Regions from separate parts of the Paenibacillus sp. FSL H8-0315 genome, predicted to be linked through region 2. Evidence: riboswitches for the same ligand, from Rfam matches in the RefSeq annotation. Region 2 holds a riboswitch; each other region holds the start of a gene.
What was found. A riboswitch is a leader RNA that binds a small molecule or an ion and turns the genes downstream of it on or off. The one in region 2 is predicted to bind cyclic di-GMP.

Region 1 (5,620 bases), 2.6 Mb from region 2:
CTGGTGGATTCTGCCTGTCTATTTAGCCATTGCAGTTCTTTTTCTTCATGCACATGCCCGAATTCATAGGCGATGGTCTTGGTGTATGCCTGACGCATACGTTGCACGGCATCCCATCCGGTATGCACATCATTCGGCGCATTTTCCCATATAAGCGTGGCAGGCAGTGCGATCAGGTCTTCGCGGGTCAGCCCATAGGTTTCAAGCTCAAGATATTTTGCCATGGGATTCTGATCGCGTACCAGCGGATCAATTTCAGCGGCCATATGGCCATATATACGAATATTGGCGATTAGCTTGGAAGCTCTTACTGCTTTTCTAAGCCATTCGGTGTCTCCCGAGATGCGCGGCTGAGGAGCCGGTTCGCTATCCGGAGTTAGGGGAGGAGGTCCCGAATTTGTAAAAAGCTCGCGATAATTATTTTCTACGGTGGAGGGATCTTTCACAAACTGTTCATATCTTTCTTGAATGTAGCCTAAATTGGGTCCGTAATACTTACTCCAAATGGATTCGTTATAGGGCTCTTTGGCTGCCATGAATACATCCTCCTTAACGGATGAACTCCATACGTGACATTTTGTGTCAACGCTTACTGGAGCTGTGATGATTGCGGTTTCATTTCTCATCTTATTGTGCTACTTTCGGCCACTGTAATCAATTCATTCTTTCGTCCAATACGTTCGCAAAATGGTATGGGTTAGCTTGTTCTAATGAAAAGAAGGGTGTTTCTTCTCATTACCCATTCTAAAGGCCTATTAAAATGATTCTATTATCCTTATTTTTAACTATTAGGTCAGTAAATATTTATTTTGCTAGTACAATTTATTTTATGTAACGGACGAGTATCGTGATAATCGGACAAGATCTTTGAAAAAAAATCTTTTATTTTTCGTTTTTAAAATAGAAAGTAACCAGGAATCGACACACTTTTCCGCTTTCTTTTTGTATAATGTTATTGCAGATAGTAATTTTATAGTTTTTTAAGCAGATCCTTTCGTGAAAAGGGTCCAGTAAAAGGTAAACTTGCCGAAAGGCAGGGGCACAAAGTCGCGGGTCTAAGGTAGAGATACTATGACAGCCGGATTGCCTGGGGACGTAAAATCTTAGGGGGAGATTTTTTGGAAAAGTCCAACCAGGGTAGCAACAGAGAACAGCAGTTTATTGATCTGGATCAAGAGTGGGTACATTTATTATTAGCAGCTAAGAAGGCTGGCATTAAGGCAGATGAAATCCGCCAGTTCTTTCATGAGAAAACTGTGCAGATCGTGCAGTAATACATTAGAGGGGTTACATATCGAAAAAGGGCACAGCGGTTCTTCGCTGTGTCCTTTTTCGATATGATTTAGTAGAAGAGAGGATCGTACCAGATTAGTAGGAAGTATTAATCCTTTTGATCGAGCTTCCATTTCTGATAGTCCAGAAATTCTTTGAATTCGCGTTTGCTAATGCCTGAGTCCATAGCTTCCTGCACCAATCGGAACCATTCCGAATCTAAATGTGATTCCTCTGCATCATTGGGTTCTCCATAGAGTAGGGCATGAATGGATACCTGAAGCGCGTCAGCGATTTTTTCGATAAACTGGATGGATGGATTGGATTGGATGTTTCTCTCCACGTTGCTAAGATACGACTTAGCCACATCTGCTCTGTCCGCAAGCTCAGATAGGGAGAAACCCTTGTCTAGGCGGAGCTGCTGGATACGTTGGCCCATATTCTGTGGCACTATGCTGACGCCCCTCCGTAATTTTTGTTATTAGTATAGCAAATATCAATAAATCGGACAAAGTTTATTGTAAAGAGAAGAGCAGCAATCTGCTTATCCGTGGCCGGATTCAGGATCTGCTGCTCTTCGAGTATTTTATTAAATTACTTTATTGATCTTAGTAGTCTTTTTTCGCACCTTGTTTAGCTACGAAATCCCAAGTCAGTGTTAAGCTATCGCCTTGGAAAATATTTTGATCTTGGTTATTTTCCACAAATTCGAATTGGACGGAGAAGCTGTCGTTGGTACCGGCTTTAATACCGGATGCTTCGGTAAAGAGTTGATCCCAACCTGTATTTTTTACGAGATCCGGATGCTGACTTTTTAAAGCAGCAAGTGTAGTCTCATAAACTACATTTTCAGGAGAGACGATAGGTACTCCTTTATCATTATTTCTAAGGAATTTAACTTTAATGAACTCGGCTAAATCCAGGTAGTTATCTCCTTTAGCATCCGTGATTTGAGTCGATGTATTCAGAATAATAGATCCGATATCGAGCGAACCATCGTTTTTCAATTTGAAGGATTTAGTTACCGTATCACCTGGTTTCAGGTTAGGAATATTAACGATGACAGAAGGGTCGGAGTTCAGATCGAGCGTGCCCGCTGCGAATGTAGCTGTGCTTTGCGCAGTGTCGCTAAAGTATGCGAAGGTTCCTCCGCCGATTAATGATAAACCCAGTGCTGCAGATGCTACGCCAAGACCCAATGTTTTCTTGATACCCATAATAAAATTCCTCCTCAAATTTGTGTTTGAATTTTTTATAAAATTTATATATTGTATCTTCCGGTTCGTAAGCGGAAGTGGACAATCAACTTAGGGCTGTGTTTCTGTTGGGGGCGGTGAGGCTGGCAGTAGGGCAGCATTTTTCTTTTCTAATACAGCTACAGCCTTCCAAGAGGTATACAGAGCATAGAGCAGAAGCATCAAGCCAGGCACGATCATGAGGACTACACTTCCAGCTTTGGAAACCGCGAAATTCATAGCGTAACCGACATAGGGTACAGTGACCCCGGTATACTGAGCTACAACATTCACAGAACTGGTAGGGTTCATGTCGGGCGCGTCGTTGTTATCGCCTTTAGTGCGATAAACAGCTTCACCAGTAGCGTTATTGACGGTCGCTTCTACAATCCGGTGAGTAATGAGCAGATTATCTTCATTCCTAAAGGTGATGACATCGCCTGGTTTGAAACGATTCATATCCCCTCCGGGTTTTAATGCGACAATTGAGCCTGTCTGAATTCCTGGTTCCATCGATCCTGAGAGTACGGTTTTGATCTCATATCCGAAGAAAGCAGGTTCACCGCCGGAGGCCTTGGATAACACTACGGCTGCCACCAGCAGAATAAAGATCACAAGCATTAAGCTCGATAGGGTATTATTGATAATTTTTTTAATTCGCATCTTATTCTCCACCTTTCTCAGGTTGAGGGTCCGAAGGAGCTTGGGTTGCTACCGGCGGGGTAGTCGTATTGTCTTCCGCCTTTGGCGTCTCTTGTGGAGCCTCTTGCTGAGGGACATCTTTTGGAATTGTGAGCTCTTCGTCAATTTCCGGCTTAACCGGGTCAGTGGCTGGGGCTTCAGGTTGTTCTTTATTTGGGGCTTCCGGAGCAGCTTCACCTGATGTTGGAGGGGTTGCCTCAGCTTTCGCTTTATCCTCGGCTTCTTGTTGCTTTTTCTCCTCAGCCAAACGTTCTTCTTCTTTTTTCGCTTCTTCTTCTTTCTTTGCTTGCTCTTCTTCTAGCCGAGCTTTTTCAAGCTCTTCTAGTTTTTGCTCGCGAGTCTGACTGATCAATTGGAGTTTATCTTGAAGGGTAGTGATACTTGAGGTTGCCGATTCTTTATGGTTAGTCAATTCGGTATTTAGAGCTTCATAAGATGAGGTGAGGTCGCTAGAGATCACGCCGTCTGGTTGAGTGAAGGTAATCAGGAATGGCAGTGGCTGTGGGAACTCTCCTTCGCGTAATTCAAGTTGTCCATATACATCACTGGTAACTACCGAAGCGAATGGAAGACCGACATCGTGTATGGAGGTTAGGTAACTAATAACTCCATTTAAGGAAGCATTCAAGGATTCCGAGATCACACCGCTTTGATTCAGGCTGCTTTGTAAATCTCTGAAAAATTGCTCGTCCTTGATTTCTAGACAGTTGGAATCTAGAGATGTCATATATCCTCCTATCTGGAAGAGTAAGGCTGCTGCTGCACTTAGCTCATTGTGGATTTGATTCCAAATTTGGCTGTTAGCCGCCAGTTGCTCGTTAACGCTATCTATTTGGGATTGAAGCGCCGCTATTTGCGAAGAAATCTCTTCTGCAGCGACATCAAGCTCTTCCAGCGACATCCCTTCTATTCCCGAAACGTCCGAGTAGTTAGCTGATGAGGAAAAGGGCTGTAGTGATTCTTTTAAAGTGAGCGCTCGATTAACATGCTCTTTGAACTCTGTAAGCAGTGCCTTGATCGAATTCGGAAATACTTCGCAAAAGCTAATCGTGCTAGTGGTTTGCGTAGCGGCTCCAAAGCCTCCATAGGTACCACCAACTTGCTGCGAGGTATATAGAAATAAGACGGAGACAGCCATTCCTGATTGCAGTATACGTAATCCGATTTTCCTGTTTCTTCTAGGTCTTCTCCTTGCTGATCTGGGTCTCAGAGGAATACCTCCCCTCAATGTCTGTTTCTTTGGTTCGTTATTATCGTTCTTTATTAAGAACAACTTCTGTAATGAATCATACATGGAATAAATCAAAAAGAAAACTGCCAATAACGCGCATTTGTGCTCTATAAAGAACAAAAATGATAATTTATCTCTGAATAACTCCATTTATCGCTCGTTTACTAAATATATTCGCAATAAAGAACGATCCGTTAGGGTGATTCGCAAAAAAATACCCGGCTCGCAGTAGTAACGCGAGCCGGGCATAAGCGGAGTAATGAAGTTGAGAATATAAATGTATATGTTACGGAAGTTTTGAACCGCGTGAACTAACATACAGGTCATACCATTCTTTACGGCTAAGCTCCAGCTTGTCCGCATCGGCACAGGCAGTAATACGCTTCGGATTCACAGTTCCAATAACAGGCTGAATGGCAGCTGGATGTGTCATTAGCCAAGCCAGTACAATGGCTTCGGGTGTTGTTCCTTTTTCATCTGCGAGCTGTTGGACCATAGCTGCTGTTTGGACGATATTCTCCGGTTGATCCTCTAATGAACGCCCGCTAAATAGACCTTGGGCGAGTGGCCCCCAAGCTTGAAGCTGAATGTTCTCCATTCGACAATGTTCAAGGGTTCCCTCAGGGAAGATAATATCCTTCCATGGTTCACGATTTACACTGATTCCAGCATCCACCCAGCTGATCTTAGCCAAGCTCATATGCAGCTGGTTTACGATAAAAGGTTCATCGCAATAAGTCTGCAGCAGCTTGATCTGAGCGGCGCTCATATTGGAAACCCCGAAATGACGAACCTTACCAGCGGCCTTCAGTTGATGTAATGCGGAGGCTACTTCCTCGGGATCCATTAAGGGATCAGGTCTATGCAGTAGAAGAATATCAATGTATTCGGTCCCAAGTCGTGACAATATTCCATCTACACCGTTCAGAATATGTTGGCCAGAGAAATCAAACGTATTAGTACTGTCTCCAGGTTCCATTAGCTTAATTCCACATTTAGATTGAATTATGATTTCTTCACGTAGTCTTGGACGATCCTTAAAAATCTGACCGAATACCTTCTCCGCCTTCCCACGAGTATAGATATCTGCATGATCAAACATGTTGATGCCGATGGAAAGGGCGGCATCAACCGCTTCATGTCCCTGTTTAACATTCTCCGCAGTAATCGGCTCATGGTC
Region 2 (5,620 bases):
AGCAAGGGAAAGATTCTTGAGGGTTGGAAGCTCTTCTGAATAATCCGCATCGGCCAAAGCCTCACGTTTGGTGATTGTGTTTGGGTCAATATGATTTAGGCAGTGCACCAAATTATCGCGCAGGTCCCCAGTGACCGGTATCGTTTTGGACAATAGTATTTTTCCGACAAAGGTTGGATCAATATCAAATTGAATTAAAGTTGCTGGATGATTCTCCCGTTTAAGATTACAGATGGTCATATCACTTAAACGTGATCCAAGCACTATAAATAAATCGCTTTTATTCAATAAATCGTCCCCGTGGGTCGAACCGCCAACGCCAATAGGACCATGATAGAGTGGGTGATCCCAGACTATAGCCCCTTTTCCACCTGGAGATGTTACTACAGGAATATTAAAAGTTTCTGCGAGTTGAACAAGCTCTTTATGTGCTCCGGAGCGGTTAATTCCTTTACCCGCAATAATCAAAGGATTCTTAGCAGCTTGAATAGCATCGATGACTCTATCGATATTAGCTTGACTAATTAGAGATTCTCTTTCTGGGATTACTATATTGCATTCTTCCAATACTTCAGTTTGTACATCAAAAGGAATACAAAGATGAACAGGACCCCGTTTGGTCAGGGCCACAGAAATCGCATGATTAAAAATAGTACCAAAGTGATCCCCACGTTCAACCAATTTACTGAACAAGGTGGCAGGTCTGAACATATCAGCTAAATCAGCCAGAAAAGAGGTGGAGTCCTGACATTGTGGAATTCCAAGCTCTGTAATGGATTGGTGGCCGGTAATAAATAGGACAGGTAGGTTGTTAGCTTTCGCATGTGCTGCTGCTGTTAGCAGGTTAGTTCCCCCAGGACCCGAAGTACCAAATGCTACGCCTAGGTTACCCGTTTTCAGCGCATACCCTGCTGCTTCGAATCCGGAGCTTGCTTCATGTCTGCCGGGAATAAATTCAATACCGTAATCCACCATCTTTAGAACTATTGGACAAATGGATTTGCCAATGATCCCAAAAGAATGGGTGACTCCAAGGTTACGTAGTGCTTCCGCCATGTAATCTGCGACTGTCTTCAAAAGAAACACCTCACAAGTTTTTTGATATATATTAGTTATTAATCTACCGAATAGATACGATAGATCAATATACTCAAAAAGTAAAAACCTGTGCTCTATAGTAAGCACAGGTTGGTGGCATAAGGCACCGCTAAGACTGAACAATAGTTCAGCCGTCCTGGTTCCTCTGCAACCTGGCAATCATGGCCTCAAACGAAAAAATGAGGCTGTAGATCCATGGTTTTGCGTCATCCTCTTTCGAGGATTTTGCCAATATTAATTTATAGTTGATAAGAATAATTTTCCTTTACAATATATTCCTCATTAATTTTTGTCAACATAATCCGCTAAAAAAACTCGAAATTTGACGAAAGTCTTGTCCAAGAGATGAAGTTTTGCCTCGCGAAAAAAACTGCCACCTAAGACTCAGCTTAGGTGGCAGTTGATAGTTTTGAACTAGAATTTAAAGATATGAATGGTTTTTTGCAGATTAAATACGGCCTGGGTCATTTTTTCCGTTTCTTCTGCAACAGACTGCAGGGCATTAATCTGTTCATTCATAGCCGCCGATACCTCTTCCGTGCCAGCAGCAGTTTCTTCGGTGATTGCTGAGATATTCTCAATTGCACTGGAAATTTTCAAGGCACTTTCTAGCATAAGATCACTCTCCGCAGAGAATGAAGAGATTTGCTCGGTAATGTACTGCACGCTTTGTACAATTTGTGCGAAAATATGGGCAGATTGAGTGATCATTTCATTCTGAACCTGCACAACCTCTTCATTGATGGCAATATTATCGATGGCTTGTTTAATATCTGACTCAATGCTGCGGACCAAGCCGAATACTTCTTTTGTGGATGCCGTAGATTCTTCAGCAAGCTTGCGAACCTCTTGAGCTACAACGGCAAAACCCCGACCATGCTCTCCGGCACGAGCAGCTTCGATGGAGGCATTCAGTGACAGCAGGTTGGTCTGCTCAGCGATCTCTGTGATGGTCTTGGTGATCATCGTAATCCCGCGGGCATTTTGTGAGAGAGCTTCAATAGTATCAGCCACTTTTTGTGTAGCCTCTATGTTTTTGCGCATGCCTTCAGCCTGTGTATCTACGGATTGGCGCCCTTGCTCAACAAGTTCTAAGGTATGTATTGAACGTCTGTTCATTTCTTTGGTGGAGTTCGTATAATTGGATACTTTGGTCTCAATGTCTTTAATGGATTCTGTCATATCAGCGATATCCGTAGATATTTCATTTGCACCAAGAGCGAGCTCAGTAGAAGAAGAGGCTACTTGTGCCATGACAATCTTCAGGTTCTGGTTCTTATCTTCGATTCCGCGGCTTGCATCCATAACTTGACGGGTGATCTGCGATGCATCGGTCAGAATCTTCTTGAGCTTATCAATCATTGTGTTAAAGGAGCGGCTTACGTCACCCATTGAGCCATTTTCGTCCGCTCTGCTAGTGAAATCGCCCTTCGAAATACTGTGAGATACATTAGCAATATCATCAAAAGATGATGTAAGCGTTCTCTCCACGAAGCGAGCAACAGGTAAAGTCAGACCTGCAAGAACAACTACTAGTATAATTCCTACGAGAAATTGACCTAGAATCATTAACGTAACTAAGACAGGAATAGCAAACAGTGCGGCAACGAGGTAACATCCGGCAACAATTCTTTGTTTTAACGGAAGTTTGTGCATCCAGCTCATTGGTAAAATGTCCCCCTTATTAAATTTTATGTAATGGTGTTATTATAGGGGATTTATAGGTCATTGGTCTATAGAGAAGTGTCATAAATCTTCTTTAAGTAGTAGATATTTAGAATTGATGTCAAAATTCCTCATATATTGCGGAAATTGTTTTAATAGCAGACTTTACCATCCCTACTAGTTCGATAGGAGCTAAAACAATAACTGAAGGAGAGAAAGAGAGTACGATACGACAGGCAGATTCTATAGCATTAAACTCGGCCTCCACGTTCATCCACCCAGTATTAGCAGAGGGTTCTACTAAAGTTATAGTTACATATCTTTCACGTTGTAATTCTTTAAGAATAGACTCATTCACCTTTAAGTTCACTACATATTTTGGCAGTGCTGCTTTAAAAGCTAAAGTCGATTGTTCCCAGTAGCTTTTTAAATCAAAAGCCTCAGGTCTGACAAATGATTCATAAGTTGCGTCAGCTTGTATTAATCTCGACACGCGAAAAGTCCGCATTTCACCCTCGGTTCGTGCCACTACATACCAAACTCCACGTTTTGCGACTAACCCGAGAGGTTCAATGAAACGCTCCTTCATCTCGTCATTCCGTGGGTAAGTGATCTTCACTTTACGGTCTTCCCAAACAGCTTCCTGCAGGACAGATAGGAACGGATATGTCTCTTCGGAAGGGTGCCAGCTGGCACCATCTATATGAATGCGCTGGCTCAGGTAACTGGCTGGATTATTCGGCCTGGATGGGGAAGCAGCCTCCAGCTTAAGCACGGCAGAAGAGAAGTCGTTTTGTATACCCAGATCTTTTAAGATTGAGGAGTCTGCGGACAGCAGCAGAGTAGCAATTTCTGAGGGCTTCATACCCGTTAAGGAGGTCCGGTATCCTTCTGTGAGCATCCAACCTCCTTCGCGTCCCCGTTCGGCAAGGATCGGTATTCCCGCTGTACATAAGGCTTCCATATCTCTAAACACAGTTCGTTCAGACACTTCTAAGGTCTGGGCTAGCTCACGGGATGTCATCTTTCCACGATTTTGCAGCAAAAGTAAGATGGATAACAAACGATCGGCTCTCATTAAGGGACACTCCTCCTCCTAATAAATGTTGGCTAGTTCTTAATTAATTATTATATTATATATGTCAGTTGATGTCATATTAAAGAATTATACTATATAAGGTAAGGATTAAATGCAGAACATTTAGAGAAAAACAAGTGTAGAAAGGATTGAGAACATGACTTTAAAAGGAAAAGTAGCATTGGTCACCGGAGGCAGCAGAGGTGCTGGTAGAGGAATTGCATTGGAGCTGGCAAGGAAAGGTGCATTCGTTTATATTACGGGCAGAACGACAGAGGCTTCTGGCATAGAGCATAGCAAGCGGAGCATTGATAACGTACTTAGGGAAATAAAAGCGGAGGGAGGGTCCGGCAGCGCCATACGATGTGATCATACAAAAGATCAGGAGACAGAGGCGGTCATTCGCCAGATTGCTTCAGAGCAAGGAAAGCTTGATATTTTAGTCAATAATGTATGGGGCGGCAACGATTTACCTATTGAGCAGAAGTCTTTCTGGGAGCTTCCTACAGCGCATTGGGACAATATGTTTAATGCGGGTGTGAGGGCACAGTTGATAACAAATTATTATGCAATACCATTAATGCGTGAGGCAAAAGCTGGCGGTCTAATCATCCACACAACCTTTTGGGATCATTACAAATATCTTGGAAACTTCTATTATGATCTTTCTAAAAACTCACTTGTCCGCATGGCCTACGGGTTATCGAATGAGCTTAAAGAGGACAACATTGCAGTTATTCCGCTTACTCCGGGCTGGATGAGGACAGAGGCGGTGTTGGAGAGCATGAACACGGATGAGGAGCATTGGCATGAGGTTGAAGAATTGCAGATGACTGAATCCACAACCTATATCGGTAGAGCAGCCGCTGCTCTAGCAGCCGATCCTAAGGTCATGTCTATGACCGGACAACCGCAGCAGGTTGCTAAGCTGGCTGAAAAGTATGGATTTACAGACATCGATGGTCGGACTGTTCCCGCATTCTTAGTCTAAACAGCAAACTTGATCTGTTTGATCCCATATGTGCGTGTGAAGCAGTATAGGACACAGCTGATCTATAATGCAGTATTTTCGTATATTTAGAACGCTATCGGTCCCCATAGACGCTATTGATAGGCAAAACACCTGATTTAGCTTTCTTCTTGAGGAATAGTGGCACTAGAGTCCGAAACCCTGCTTCAAAGGCGAAATTATTGCATATAGGGTCATCTGGGTCCGTAACCTCAAGGGTGTTCGTAAGCCTCCACGAGGGAACTCGATTCGATATTGTAAATGAAGCCGAAACGGGTCAACGATCAACAACAAAAGCAGCGAAACTCCTATAAGAGGAGAATCGCTGCTCTGTTGTTTGATTTCTATCGTATTGCTTACAGAAGAATGATTTCTTCGGCAGTGTTGATTTCTGGTAGACCAGCAAGCTTCACAAGCACATGAGTAGGTACAGCTTTATCAACGGTCAGCAGCATGATTGCTTCGCCACCAACGATTTTACGTCCCACTTGCATGGAGGCGATATTGACATCATTTTCGCCCAGCAATGTGCCCACAAGTCCGATAATCCCTGGTTTGTCGTTATGGGATACTACAATTTGATGTCCTTCAGGAGCGATATCAACCGGGAACTTGTTCACTTGAACAATTCTTTCTCCATAACCTTGCAGCAATGTTCCGGCTACGAGACGTTCTTGGTCGTGATCTGTTTTAAGGGTCACGGTAATCAGATTAGTGAAGCCTTTAGTTTTGGACGCTTTAGTTATTACTACATTAACGTCGCGTGTTTT
Region 3 (5,620 bases), 3.2 Mb from region 2:
CATTCGGTGCATTCGGATTCCACACCCACAGTAGATTATTTAGCTTGTGTGTGTTTACAAAACGATCATAGACAATACTCCACAGCTCTGAAAAATTGTCCTTTTTCCCCCACCAAAACCAACCACCATTCATTTCATGGTAAGGTCGCCATAAGACCGGCACTCCGGCATCACGCAGCTGACCCAAATATCCAGCAACCTCGTCTAGATCTGAAATTAGCCTCTTATACTGAGCTGTCCCAGGTGTAACATAAGCATTAAATTTCTCTTGACTGAGACTTCTGTTTACATTGGACCATTCTGGTGAGGTTCCCGGTAAGCTCTGATGGAAGGTCATGGCTACAATGCCACCCTCTTGATGCCATTCAATTGCACTGTCTATAACAGCTTGCCGCTGTTCTGCGATCGTCCCTTCGGATTGATTATTAATCGCCCCTAATTCATAACCATGTAGAACGGCATTTTGTCCCGAAGTATTCTTCAGCTTATGAACCAGTTCATCTGGACTTTCTAGATAATCATGCTGGCCGGACAAGATCCCTTTGCCACGTAGATTCACCAAATTACTCAGCAGTTGCTTGGCTTCTTCAGAAGCCGAAGGATTGCTTGGTATAGCCGGAGGTAGAGAGGAAGAAACACTCATAGCCTTCGGAAGACTTTTAACCTCTCCCCAAGGCAGCAAGGAAAAAATAATAAACACCGGTAACATAGTAAACAACAATCTGTTTTTCTTATAATATTTACGCAAATAAATCCTCCTTTCGGTAGCTGTACTGCCTCCACAGGTGTTAAAAACATACCTGTTATCGGACAATCGTCTTCTGACCTAATGAGGACTATAGCTTAGTAGCTCTGCAATAACGCAGAGCCACTAAGGATCGACCTTTAATTTTCATCAATCAGGAGACATCCGGAAGAAAAAGTGCACTTGCTGGAACTGTCTCTTTAGCTTGACTAGCACTTTCCCACATCAAGCGGACTCTCGCATCGCCTTCATTCTCGTAATACTCCACCTTGATATCATATAGCTGGCCAGCCTTCAGCGTTATAATGCCCTTACGCTCAGTACCACTTTGCTTAGTCCAACTATCAATCACGGATTCCCCATTCACCCAGACACGGATACCATCATCTGAGGTAGTGTAAAATGTATATTGCTCATTATATAATGACTTAATTTTACCGCTCCAACGTATGGAGAACCGATCAATCCCGAGGGCGGCATCCGGCGAGCCTTGCCGCCAATTGAAATCGATTATTGCATCAGTTCTGTTAAGAGCTGCTGCTCCCGACAATTGCATGTTGTTGTAATACTCTCCTGCAAGCCCCTTCGCGAGAGGAATTGCTGCCTCCCCCTCTTCTTCAGAAGGTGCCGGCGCTGGTGCGGCGCTAGGTGTCGGTGCCAGACCAGTATTTAATTTATCTCTGGTCAGGGTATAGTTGCTATTCATAAATGTTTTGATTGTGTCTGCACTGTTATTCTCGTAAAGCATTTTTCCCCAGCTCATCATATACGTCCATTTACTTTGCGATTGCTGAAGCTTCTCCAGATTAGGCATTTCACCATTTTCCCCGATCGCAATCGGTTTGCCTGCGGCTAGACTCAATAAGCTGTCATAGTATTTTTGCTGGTAATCATTTTCGTATATATCTGCTGCCAGAATATCTACTTTATCAGCACCTGGATAAGTTAGCGCATAAGGATCTGACCAAACATTGGGAGCATTCGGACTCCATACCCATAACAAATTATTTAATTTATGAACGTTAACAAAACGGTCATACATAATATTCCATAGTGTAGAAAAGTTATTTTTCTTCCCCCACCAGAACCAGTTCCCGTTCATTTCATGATAGGGTCTCCAAAGCACCGGAACATTGGCATCGCGCAAGCTTTTTAAAGAGACGGCCACCTTATCAAGCTCAGCGATCAGATTGTTATATTGCTTGGTACCCGGTGTAACGTAACTATCAAACTCACTCTGGCTAAGTGTTTTTTTCACATTATCCCAGTCATAAGAGGTGCCCGGCAGGTTAGCATGAAAAGTCATAGCTACGATCCCGCCCGCTTTATTCCAGTTGATGGCGCTGTTCACCACATTTTGACGTTGCCAAGCCATCGTTGCTTCGGACTGACCACTGATCGCACCCATTTCATAACCGTGAAGAGCCGCATATTGTCCGCTGGTTCCCTTCAGCATATTGTTAATTTCATCTGGACTTTCTAAATAGTCATGTTGACCGGCAATAATACCTTTTCCTGAGATCGAGTAAAAATAGTTAAGCAGCTTTACGGCTTCAGGTGAGGCACCTGGGGTAACTGGCGTTCCAGAATTTGAAGCAGCTATGACAACAGACGGCGAAATTCCAACAGCAAGCGGAAGTGCAGTCAGAAACAGGACGAGTGACAGAAATGCACCAAACAATCGATACGTACGGTAAGCTTTCAAAATAATCTCCCTTTCGGTAGCCAGGCTGCCACTCTTTCGAAGGCCCTATAGCTTTGCGTCCCTACCTTTCGATAGGTTTGCCTTTTCAATTTAAGAGAAATAATCTCTCTTACCGTAAGTATCGACGACAATTAATGATATATTTAGTGTTTTTATGACTTTTTTTGATAATTGAGTCAATTTACCTGTTTCAAGAAATTTTGAATTGGTTAAATAGATAGGTTAGACCTATGAAATGAATTGTTGTAGTTCTATATCATTCCAGTCTAAAGTAATACGTATGTTATCTTCTTCTACTAATTCAGACCCCGTCTGTACCTCTATAAACTCAACATCCGTCAAAGCAAGGATCGCGTGCTTCGTTCCTTCCGGTATACGTACCACGTCCCCAGCCTTCACATTATGTTTTTTCTCATTCAGCACAATACTTGCTTCGCCGCTGACGATTGTCCAAATTTCACTACGCTTGCGATGTAATTGATAGCTGATATTATTCCCCTCGGATATAAAAATCCGTTTGGTCAGCACTTCATTGCCTTCATCATATTTCACATAATCAATAACTTTGTAATGGCCCCAACGGCGTTCCTCGTACATCGGTCTTTGTTCAAAGGTCTTCAGCACTTCTTTAATCCGTGGGCTCTCAGCTTTATGGGTAACTAGAATCCCATCCGGGCTAGCCGCAATGATCAGATCCTTCGCACCAATTACCGTAATCGGAATGTCCAGCTCATTAATCAAGCAAGTCCCCTCAGAATCCGCCGTCACAAAACCTTTTCCTACATGCTTGCTGCTCATTTCCTCTGTCAGCGTATTCCACGTTCCAAGATCCTTCCAGAATCCATCATACGGCTGTACTACAATATGTTCTTCTTTCTCCACTACTTCATAATCAAAGCTGATGGAAGACAATAGCTTATACTGCTTCTGCAATTCTTCATATCCTAAAGGCAACCCTTTACGCTGCAAAATATCTAACAAGTACCCTAAGCGGAAGGCAAACACGCCGCAATTCCACAAGGCATTTTGCTCGATGAGCTGTTCTGCTTGTATGCGGTCTGGTTTCTCTTGAAAGTGACTCACCTTCATAAAACCATTTTCCCCCGCCTCTTCGGTGGTAGGAATAATATATCCGTATTTCTCTGAGGCATGTTCAGGAACAACACCCATTAGGGCCAGATTTGCTCCACTTTCCAGCATGGTCCCCTCAAGCATAGCTATGGTATCGAAAAAGGATGCTTCTACATAAGGGTCAACAGGCAATATTGCTACCGTCTCCGCTGGAGAAACACCTGCCACTGAATAAAGATAGGTAGCTGTTAAGGCGATAGCCGGAAAAGTATCCCGACGCTCCGGTTCAACGATAATCGGCACATGACTTCCCAGCTGGCTTTGTATCATTTCTACTTGGCCGCGGCCGGTGGCCAGATAAGATGATTCTGCCATCCCTGCTTCCTCCAGCTGTCTCCAGACACGTTGTACCATGGATTCTGGTTCACCTTGAGGGCTTTCAAGTACCTTTAGAAATTGCTTTGAACGTGAGTCGTTGGACAACGGCCATAACCGTTTACCTGAACCGCCTGATAGAAGTACCATTTTCATAGAATGAACCCTCCTTGAATTATGGAAATCGAGCATATTTGAATTGTTATCAAAACGTCAGCTTCCACTTAGCCTTATTTCGAGCGGATGCACTAAAAAAATTTGTTAGGTAGAAACCACTTCAAGGGATTTTGGACTTCCGATCGCTGTTATCCTCAGATTTCCTTATTGAACCGCTTCTAGCGGTAGAAATCCGAGGATAGCATATGCTTTCGAAGCTAGCTTTCCTACGGAAATCTTTCGGGCGAACACTCCGTTTCTACAGTTCCAAATTCCCTTTCCGTTCTTAACCTAACCAACTTCTTCTTAATACTTGATCCGTGCGTACCGGGCTGTTCCAGCCGGAAGCAAGCACGTTTTTCTAAAGATTTGCTTCTGCTCCGGGGGAGGCAGCTGCAACTGCAAGAACAACTGCAACTACAAGAGCAAGACTAATTGCCACCACAGAGACAGAGACAATGACAATGACAACTACAAATGCTACTGCTACTGCGGTATATAATCAGAGTACCTAACTTTATAAATTGCTTAGAAACTTAAGATAAGGGAACGGAGTGACGGAGGGGAATTTTGGAACTGTAAGAGCGATAGCGTCCGCCTTTGTCTGCGGATTTCTACCGCTATTAGCGGTTAGAATCAGGAAATCTGCAGACAACAGCGGCTGGAAGTCCAAACATTCACCGCAGTTGCGACTGACACTTAACACAAATCATTAAACCGCTCCAGCCACACTAGCAGAATAACCGCTCAATCCACCCATCTGCGGGCGACCGACAGAATGATAAACGAGGCCGGTACCCTCGATTTGCTCCTTGGAATACACATTGCGTCCATCGATCAGCACCCCATTGCGCATGCTTTTCGCCAGCTGATGCAGATCAATGTCCTTCAGTAGGCTCCAATCGGTCAAGAGGCATACGGCATCGCTGCCCTCAGCCGCCTCCTCTGGCAGATTGCACCAGCGAAGCTGCGGATGATCGTATTGCTGCCTGAAATTTGTAGCTGCGATTGGATCATATAGCTTGACTGTTGCCCCTTCAGCCACCAGTGCCTCAACAATCTCTCTGGCTGGAGCTTCGCGGACATCATCAGTGTTAGGCTTAAAAGCAAGCCCCCATATCCCAATTGTCGAACCGCGCAGGCTGCCAAGTGATTCATGCAGCTTGGAGATGATCATAAACCGTTGTCCCTTGTTCACTTCGACTACAGATTTCAATAATTTGAATTCGTAATCGACGTTGCCCGCAATTTGAATGAGCGCATTAGTGTCTTTCGGGAAACAGGAGCCTCCATAACCGATACCAGCCTGCAGGAAGGATGACCCGATTCTTTGGTCCATACCCATTCCTTGTGCTACCTCGGTTACATCAGCTCCCACTTTTTCACAAATATTGGCGATCTCATTAATAAAGGAGATCTTCGTGGCCAAAAATGCATTCGAAGCATATTTGATCATTTCAGCACTGCGTATATCTGTTACAAATACATTTTCTGTGAAACCCTTATGAAGCTCGCGCATCGTTGGTTCCAGCTCTGGATTATCAAGGCCAATGATAATTCTATCAGGA
Region 4 (5,620 bases), 2.0 Mb from region 2:
GCCGAGGAAGGTTTCCCTTTCATGGCTTGATCGATCCCAATGTAGCTTTCAAAGAAGTCGTAACCCTTACCTTCAATATCGTAAACTACCTCAGAGTTGGCATGAACACCAATCCCTTTCGCGTACGTCGCAGCCAATCCTTGGCGAACAAGGGTTATGATTCCCCCGGAAACGGCTTTATCTTTCTTTAATTCACCCCAGCCTACAACGACTGACTTGGCATTGAGATCGGAAATATAGGCGTAGTCGCTCGTTACCGTAACCTGTGTGGTTTTCGTTTCCGTAACCCCTTCGCTTTTCACTTCATATACAATTTCGTAGTTGCCTTTTTGCGTTACATCAACGTTATTGGCTTTCAGAGAGACATCTGCAGTAATATCGTTTCCTAGATAGTTAGCCGCTTTTACATAGCTCATCGGATCAAAGGTTTGATTAAGCTTTAAAGTGAGCTGATCTTCAACAGACAAGGCTGGCTTAAAGGCTTTAACCTGTACGGGCTTCAGTGGGTTCAGCTTTTTATCATAACCGACGATCTTGTACGTATAGTTGATACTCGCATCTACATTCTGATCCACAAATTGCTCAGTTCCTGTAAAACCAACTAACACATCATTTCTATACACTTCATATCCTAAAAAGTCTTGCTTAAGCTCTTTATCTATACTGAAACTTAACGTGTTCGTTCTAGCCGTGGTGTTAGGTGTGATATTAACCTTAATGGCCAGATTTTTATCCGCTATTCCAGTTCCCTCATAATTAATCACCGAGTTATTTAAATACCATAACTTTTGCGGTGCCGGATACTTGGCTACTTTCGCTTTTGTCTCAGGATTCACAGTGAAGCCATGTCTGGCAAAATAGCTGCTTAAATCTAATCCCAGTACTTCGGAGGAGAACTCCACCAAATACTGCTGCTTAGAATTGTCACCGTTGGTAAGGATGACCTTCCGCTCCCGATATAGCTTGGTCAGCTCTGTCCAGTATCCCGGATGTGCCAGCTCCAGCTGCCAATAGGCTCCGAGTTGTGCAAATAAGCCCTGCTGATTCATAACCACTTTGTTTTCTTCGAGGACATATTTATAGATATCTGATTCATACGGTATACGATTATCTATCGAATTCGCCGCGACAGACATAAACATAGACACCATATTATTAGTTACTTCGCCATATTCCCGTTCACCCATAGCCAAGCGATGCCCGATTTCGTGATTCAGTCCCCAGCCCGGATAAGCTTTGTTAAAATCACCTAACATGGTTCCTACTGTTCCAAGTTGGATCCCTGTATGATCTCCCGCTGCATACATCGCACCATAAGGCTGCATCAAGCGAATATTCTCACGAATTAGCTTGGCATCATGAATCTCGCTACTGCCATCCAGGCCATAGAAGGCAAAAATACTCTTCATCCAGGTGTCATACCCAGTTACGGTGTCCAGCGGGTTATTTCCTTGCGTAATATATTTGTTGTACGCCTCCGTCGCCGTTCCTGTGAAAATAACATGATCGCTGGCCAGTTCTACCACATCTATGAGTTTACGATCTTGAACATTTGGATGAGCCGCTTTATCTTCGTCTAGTCTTTGTTTGTATGTGATTAAGAAGGTTTTGAATTGTTCTGGATCCGTGGTCTTGGTCATAAAAGGAATCTTTTCTAAACCTTCGAAGCGGATCAATGGCGCTTTCCCTTGTTCCTCTGCTGTATAGGGATTTACGATATAAACGGTGCCGCCCTTAGTCACTTCATGTGCATAATAACTATTCATAGCAAATTCAGGAACGGTTATAATGTTCTTACCTGGACGCAATTGCACACCTCTAGCCCAAACATTCCAAGCGGCCTCTTGTTGAGAAAAGACTAAAGAAGGTAGCTTATCGTTAGAAGCTGCATCCACATAAACGTTGATCGTATCTCCAGGCATTGCAACGAGACCTGTAGGCTGGTTGTTCGTACCAAAACCAATTCTCAGGTTTTCCTGCGCATGCTTTTTCATATCTCCACGTTGTTCCGCCTCAATGATGGTGCCTTCGGTTTGAACTTCACCATTCACTAGCTTCTTAGCTAAATCCAAAGAATCTTTCAGGATTGGATAGAGCGGATGTACTTTTGCCGCTTCCTCTAGTGCATTGATTTTTGCAACGTTATTATAAGCAGGCACAACCGCACTCATCGTTCCATCTGTGAAAATACCATTTACAGCTTCGCTTACTTTATCTTCTGTATAAAATCTAAATTCAGCCGCAAAAGGTCTGTTGATATTAGCTTTTGTGAACTTAAATTTTAATCTTTTAAACTTCGTCGGTTCGAATTTAAATTCCAGAAAGTCATTGGTACTAATCGCGGTTCCGCTAGATACAAGTTGGAAGGTCTCTCCTTTACTCGTCTCTGATGCATAGATTTCAAAAGCCTCTGGGAATCCTTTGCGGTTATCTCTAGCCAAAAAAGCTACTCTGTCCAGCACTTCCGCTTGCGCTAGTTCAAACACAACTTCATTCGTGAAGCTTGCATCATTGTTTTTGTTCGTTTCCCAATGCGTAGTGGGCTGGTCATCCAGCATATATTCAGGCTTCGTACCTGAGTAGCTTCCACCGTTCACCGTTACTTTTGATACGTTTGCATTCGGCATTCTATAAGCTTGGCTATAGGCATTTTCATAGGCTGTTCCATACCCTTTTAGCTTCGAAACCTTGGCTGCCGTTGCCTCTACCTGATGGTTCTCCAAAAGGATCTTTGCATTCTCTATCTCTTCTTTAAACTGCGCATACAGTGGATGTGCCTGCACTTCATTCTCTAAAGCTGTTAATTTCTCTGCCGTATCAAAGGCAGCACTAACTTGGCTCAAGGTATCATCTGTAAATAAATTTTTCATTTTAGCAGAAACACTATCCTCTTTATAAAAAGAAAACTCAGCAGCACTCGCCCAATCTTGGTTCGCTTTTTTGAAGACAAATTTAAGTCTCTTAAAAGCCGTAGGTGCGAACTGAATCTCCACTACATCACCGGTTGAGCCTGTATATTCTCCAGAAGACACGAGCGTAAAATCACCCGCATCGGTAGTGGAGCCGTAGATATCAAATTCTTGAGCAAAACCTTTACCTTTAGCACCGGATTGCCTAGCCGCGTATACCATTCTATTTAATTCAGTGGACTCATTGAAAACAAACACAACCTCATTCGTAAACGTTGAACTATTCGGTTTGCCAGTCTCCCAATGCGTGCTCATATCCCCATCCATAGCCTTAGCTATAGGCGAGCCTGAGTAGTTGCCACCGTTATTTGTGATGGATTTAATATTTGCTGGATTCATTCTAAAAACCTCATTATAGGCATTTAGAGCATCCTTGCCGTACAGCTCAAACGGAATAACCGAGGCGTTGCTTAATAAGTTAACCTTACTTTGCGCCACTGTTTTTGTTACATTTACCTTGCTTGCCTCACTTGCTAAAGCATAACCTGCCTCACTCGAAAAACTGGCCAACATGGCCGCCGATGTAGCGATCGCAATCATTTTCTTCATCTCTTCTTACCCCCAGATGTCATATGAATCTCTCCAGTGCCCAAAAATGGGCACAAAAAAAACTACCCCAAAAGAGTAGCTTGATTGCGTATAAAGTCGCCTAAAAATTAAGACTTAATTTTTATTAAACCTTAACAAGCATAAACGCCTTCGGCGTCCTTATAAGGACGGTAAGCGTTTAAGCGAGAAATATAAGATATTAAGTATAGTTTTATAACTTATACTTTCTTATATTTTAACAAAAAGCGTTACACACTCTTTGGCAGCTGGCTGACAATAGTTATGATAACCTTAGTCCCTATAGCTTTGCGTCCCTACATTTCCATAGGTTTGCCTATGAAGTTTCGAATACATTCAAAGAGTAACATAAGCCTAGATCTGATCGCATGATTAATTGGTATGAAATGAGTATAGGTAATTGCAATTAGTTTTTCTTATGTGATAGATATTATTTATCGACTATCCCGGAAGAGAAGGGCATCCTTTAGGACTGTAGGTCTACTTAACTCCCCGATCCAAACAAACGCCGGAACCAATTCCACACATCGCCCGTGATGGGAATTAATCCGAAACCATGTTCGCCAACTGCGATTACACCATATGCCCATTGTCCGATAGCTATGGCACCCCCAGCGATCCTGCCTATCGCTATCGCACCAAACGCCGTATCCCCTATGGCGATGGCCCCCAACGCTTTTTCCGCGATTGCGATCGCTCCTACAGCCACGCCTGCAATCGCAATCGCTCCCACTGCGAAGCCAAGCCAGCTAAGTGCTATTGCTCCGATCGCTAACCACATTCCCAGTGATATTGCTCCTAAGGATAATACGCCCACGCTTATCGCACCTATGGAAATCAAGCCAACAGCTACATCTCCAATAGCGATTAATCCAACGGCTGTCTTCACACGGGGTTTACCTCCACGGCCATACGCTTGACCTGAGTATCGCCCTAGATTACTGCGAATACTGATGACCGGAAATGAGGGAGAAGGCCATTGATAATCAATCTCTCGTCCATCAAAGCCCCTAGAATCCGCCCAGCGCGTTACAAATTGATGCCATTTCATATCCATCCCGTCCCCCTTTTCAAATTACCTAAATTATACAACCCCGGGGGTTGGCTGTACTCAGACTCTGACCTGAAATTCATCTCATCCTCTGGACGGATATATACTCATTAGGATTACTGTTTGGGAATAGGATCAGGCTTTCCAAATAAATAGCCCTGAAACAACTGATAACCACTCTGCTTAAGCCATTCAAAGTCCTCTCTAAACTCCACACCTTCTGCTAAAGGAACGGATTGGATTTCTAAAGCTTTTTCTAAAAATTGCTTTGCTATTTTCTGTTTGTTCAGATCGCTGGACACACCCTGAACATATTTCATATCCAGCTTCATGTAATGGGGTTTAAGCTCCAATAACATCTCGATCGTGCTGAAGCCCTCACCAACATCATCTAAAGCGTATTCAAATCCCCGGTCCTTGTAATATGTCAAAATAGCTTTCAAATGAGCGAGATCATCCACTTTCTCCGTCTCAACAACTTCAAAGACAAAAAGAGAAGGATCGACGCCTAATTGATTGGCCAGTTCAACGGTTGATCTTAAGCAGAACTCTGGAGCGTAGATCGACGTTGGGATAAAATTAATAAACGTTTTTTTATTTAAGGGTGCAGCATATTTTACAGCCGTCATTCTACATAACCGGTCTAAAGCATATAAACGCCCACGATTCCGTGCCGCCGCAAAAATCTCATTAGGATAGATAAGAGATCCGTCTTCTTTTTTAAATCTGGATAGGAGCTCGTATGCAAAAATCTCTTCCCTTACGTTCACAATTGGTTGGAAGTAGCAAGTAACAAGACCCTTAGTGATAACCTCATCAATCCACTCCATATCAAGTACAGTGGGTAATTCGGATAGAGGTCTCCATGTTTGGTCATCTATACGGAATTCAACCTGCTCCGACTCCATATGGTCATTACAGAAATCCAGAAAATCCCGCACCCCAGCCTCCTTAACTGTAATCACATTTTCTTCCACCTTATGTATCGTATTACTTCTACTCAAGTGATGAATAACCTCAGGTAAAACCCTAA

Region 1: linked by a shared signal. The riboswitch ahead of MHB56_RS16375 (anti-repressor SinI family protein) and the one ahead of MHB56_RS05180 (thiamine pyrophosphate-binding protein) in region 2 are both predicted to bind cyclic di-GMP.
Region 3: linked by a shared signal. The riboswitch ahead of MHB56_RS19205 (glycosyl hydrolase) and the one ahead of MHB56_RS05180 (thiamine pyrophosphate-binding protein) in region 2 are both predicted to bind cyclic di-GMP.
Region 4: linked by a shared signal. The riboswitch ahead of MHB56_RS13720 (NPCBM/NEW2 domain-containing protein) and the one ahead of MHB56_RS05180 (thiamine pyrophosphate-binding protein) in region 2 are both predicted to bind cyclic di-GMP.

What each region holds. Positions count from the first base shown of each region.
Region 1 is NZ_JBBOTA010000001.1:3,760,720-3,766,339, forward strand. It holds gene MHB56_RS16370 (2-oxoglutarate dehydrogenase E1 component) at 1-536, opposite strand, end outside; cyclic di-GMP riboswitch class I at 1,007-1,091, shown strand; gene MHB56_RS16375 (anti-repressor SinI family protein) at 1,119-1,274, shown strand; gene MHB56_RS16380 (helix-turn-helix domain-containing protein) at 1,382-1,711, opposite strand; gene MHB56_RS16385 (TasA family protein) at 1,881-2,489, opposite strand; gene sipW (signal peptidase I SipW) at 2,580-3,170, opposite strand; gene MHB56_RS16395 (hypothetical protein) at 3,172-4,347, opposite strand; gene MHB56_RS16400 (aldo/keto reductase) at 4,727-5,620, opposite strand, start outside.
Region 2 is NZ_JBBOTA010000001.1:1,182,511-1,188,130, reverse strand. It holds gene MHB56_RS05180 (thiamine pyrophosphate-binding protein) at 1-1,086, opposite strand, end outside; cyclic di-GMP riboswitch class I at 1,242-1,338, opposite strand; gene MHB56_RS05175 (methyl-accepting chemotaxis protein) at 1,513-2,763, opposite strand; gene MHB56_RS05170 (helix-turn-helix transcriptional regulator) at 2,885-3,841, opposite strand; gene MHB56_RS05165 (SDR family NAD(P)-dependent oxidoreductase) at 3,999-4,832, shown strand; gene serA (phosphoglycerate dehydrogenase) at 5,207-5,620, opposite strand, start outside.
Region 3 is NZ_JBBOTA010000001.1:4,428,878-4,434,497, reverse strand. It holds gene MHB56_RS19210 (glycosyl hydrolase) at 1-748, opposite strand, end outside; gene MHB56_RS19205 (glycosyl hydrolase) at 900-2,450, opposite strand; cyclic di-GMP riboswitch class I at 2,463-2,542, opposite strand; gene MHB56_RS19200 (sugar phosphate nucleotidyltransferase) at 2,679-4,052, opposite strand; gene MHB56_RS19195 (UDP-glucose dehydrogenase family protein) at 4,765-5,620, opposite strand, start outside.
Region 4 is NZ_JBBOTA010000001.1:3,160,229-3,165,848, forward strand. It holds gene MHB56_RS13720 (NPCBM/NEW2 domain-containing protein) at 1-3,518, opposite strand, end outside; cyclic di-GMP riboswitch class I at 3,777-3,863, opposite strand; gene MHB56_RS13725 (hypothetical protein) at 4,021-4,587, opposite strand; gene MHB56_RS13730 (EAL domain-containing protein) at 4,704-5,620, opposite strand, start outside.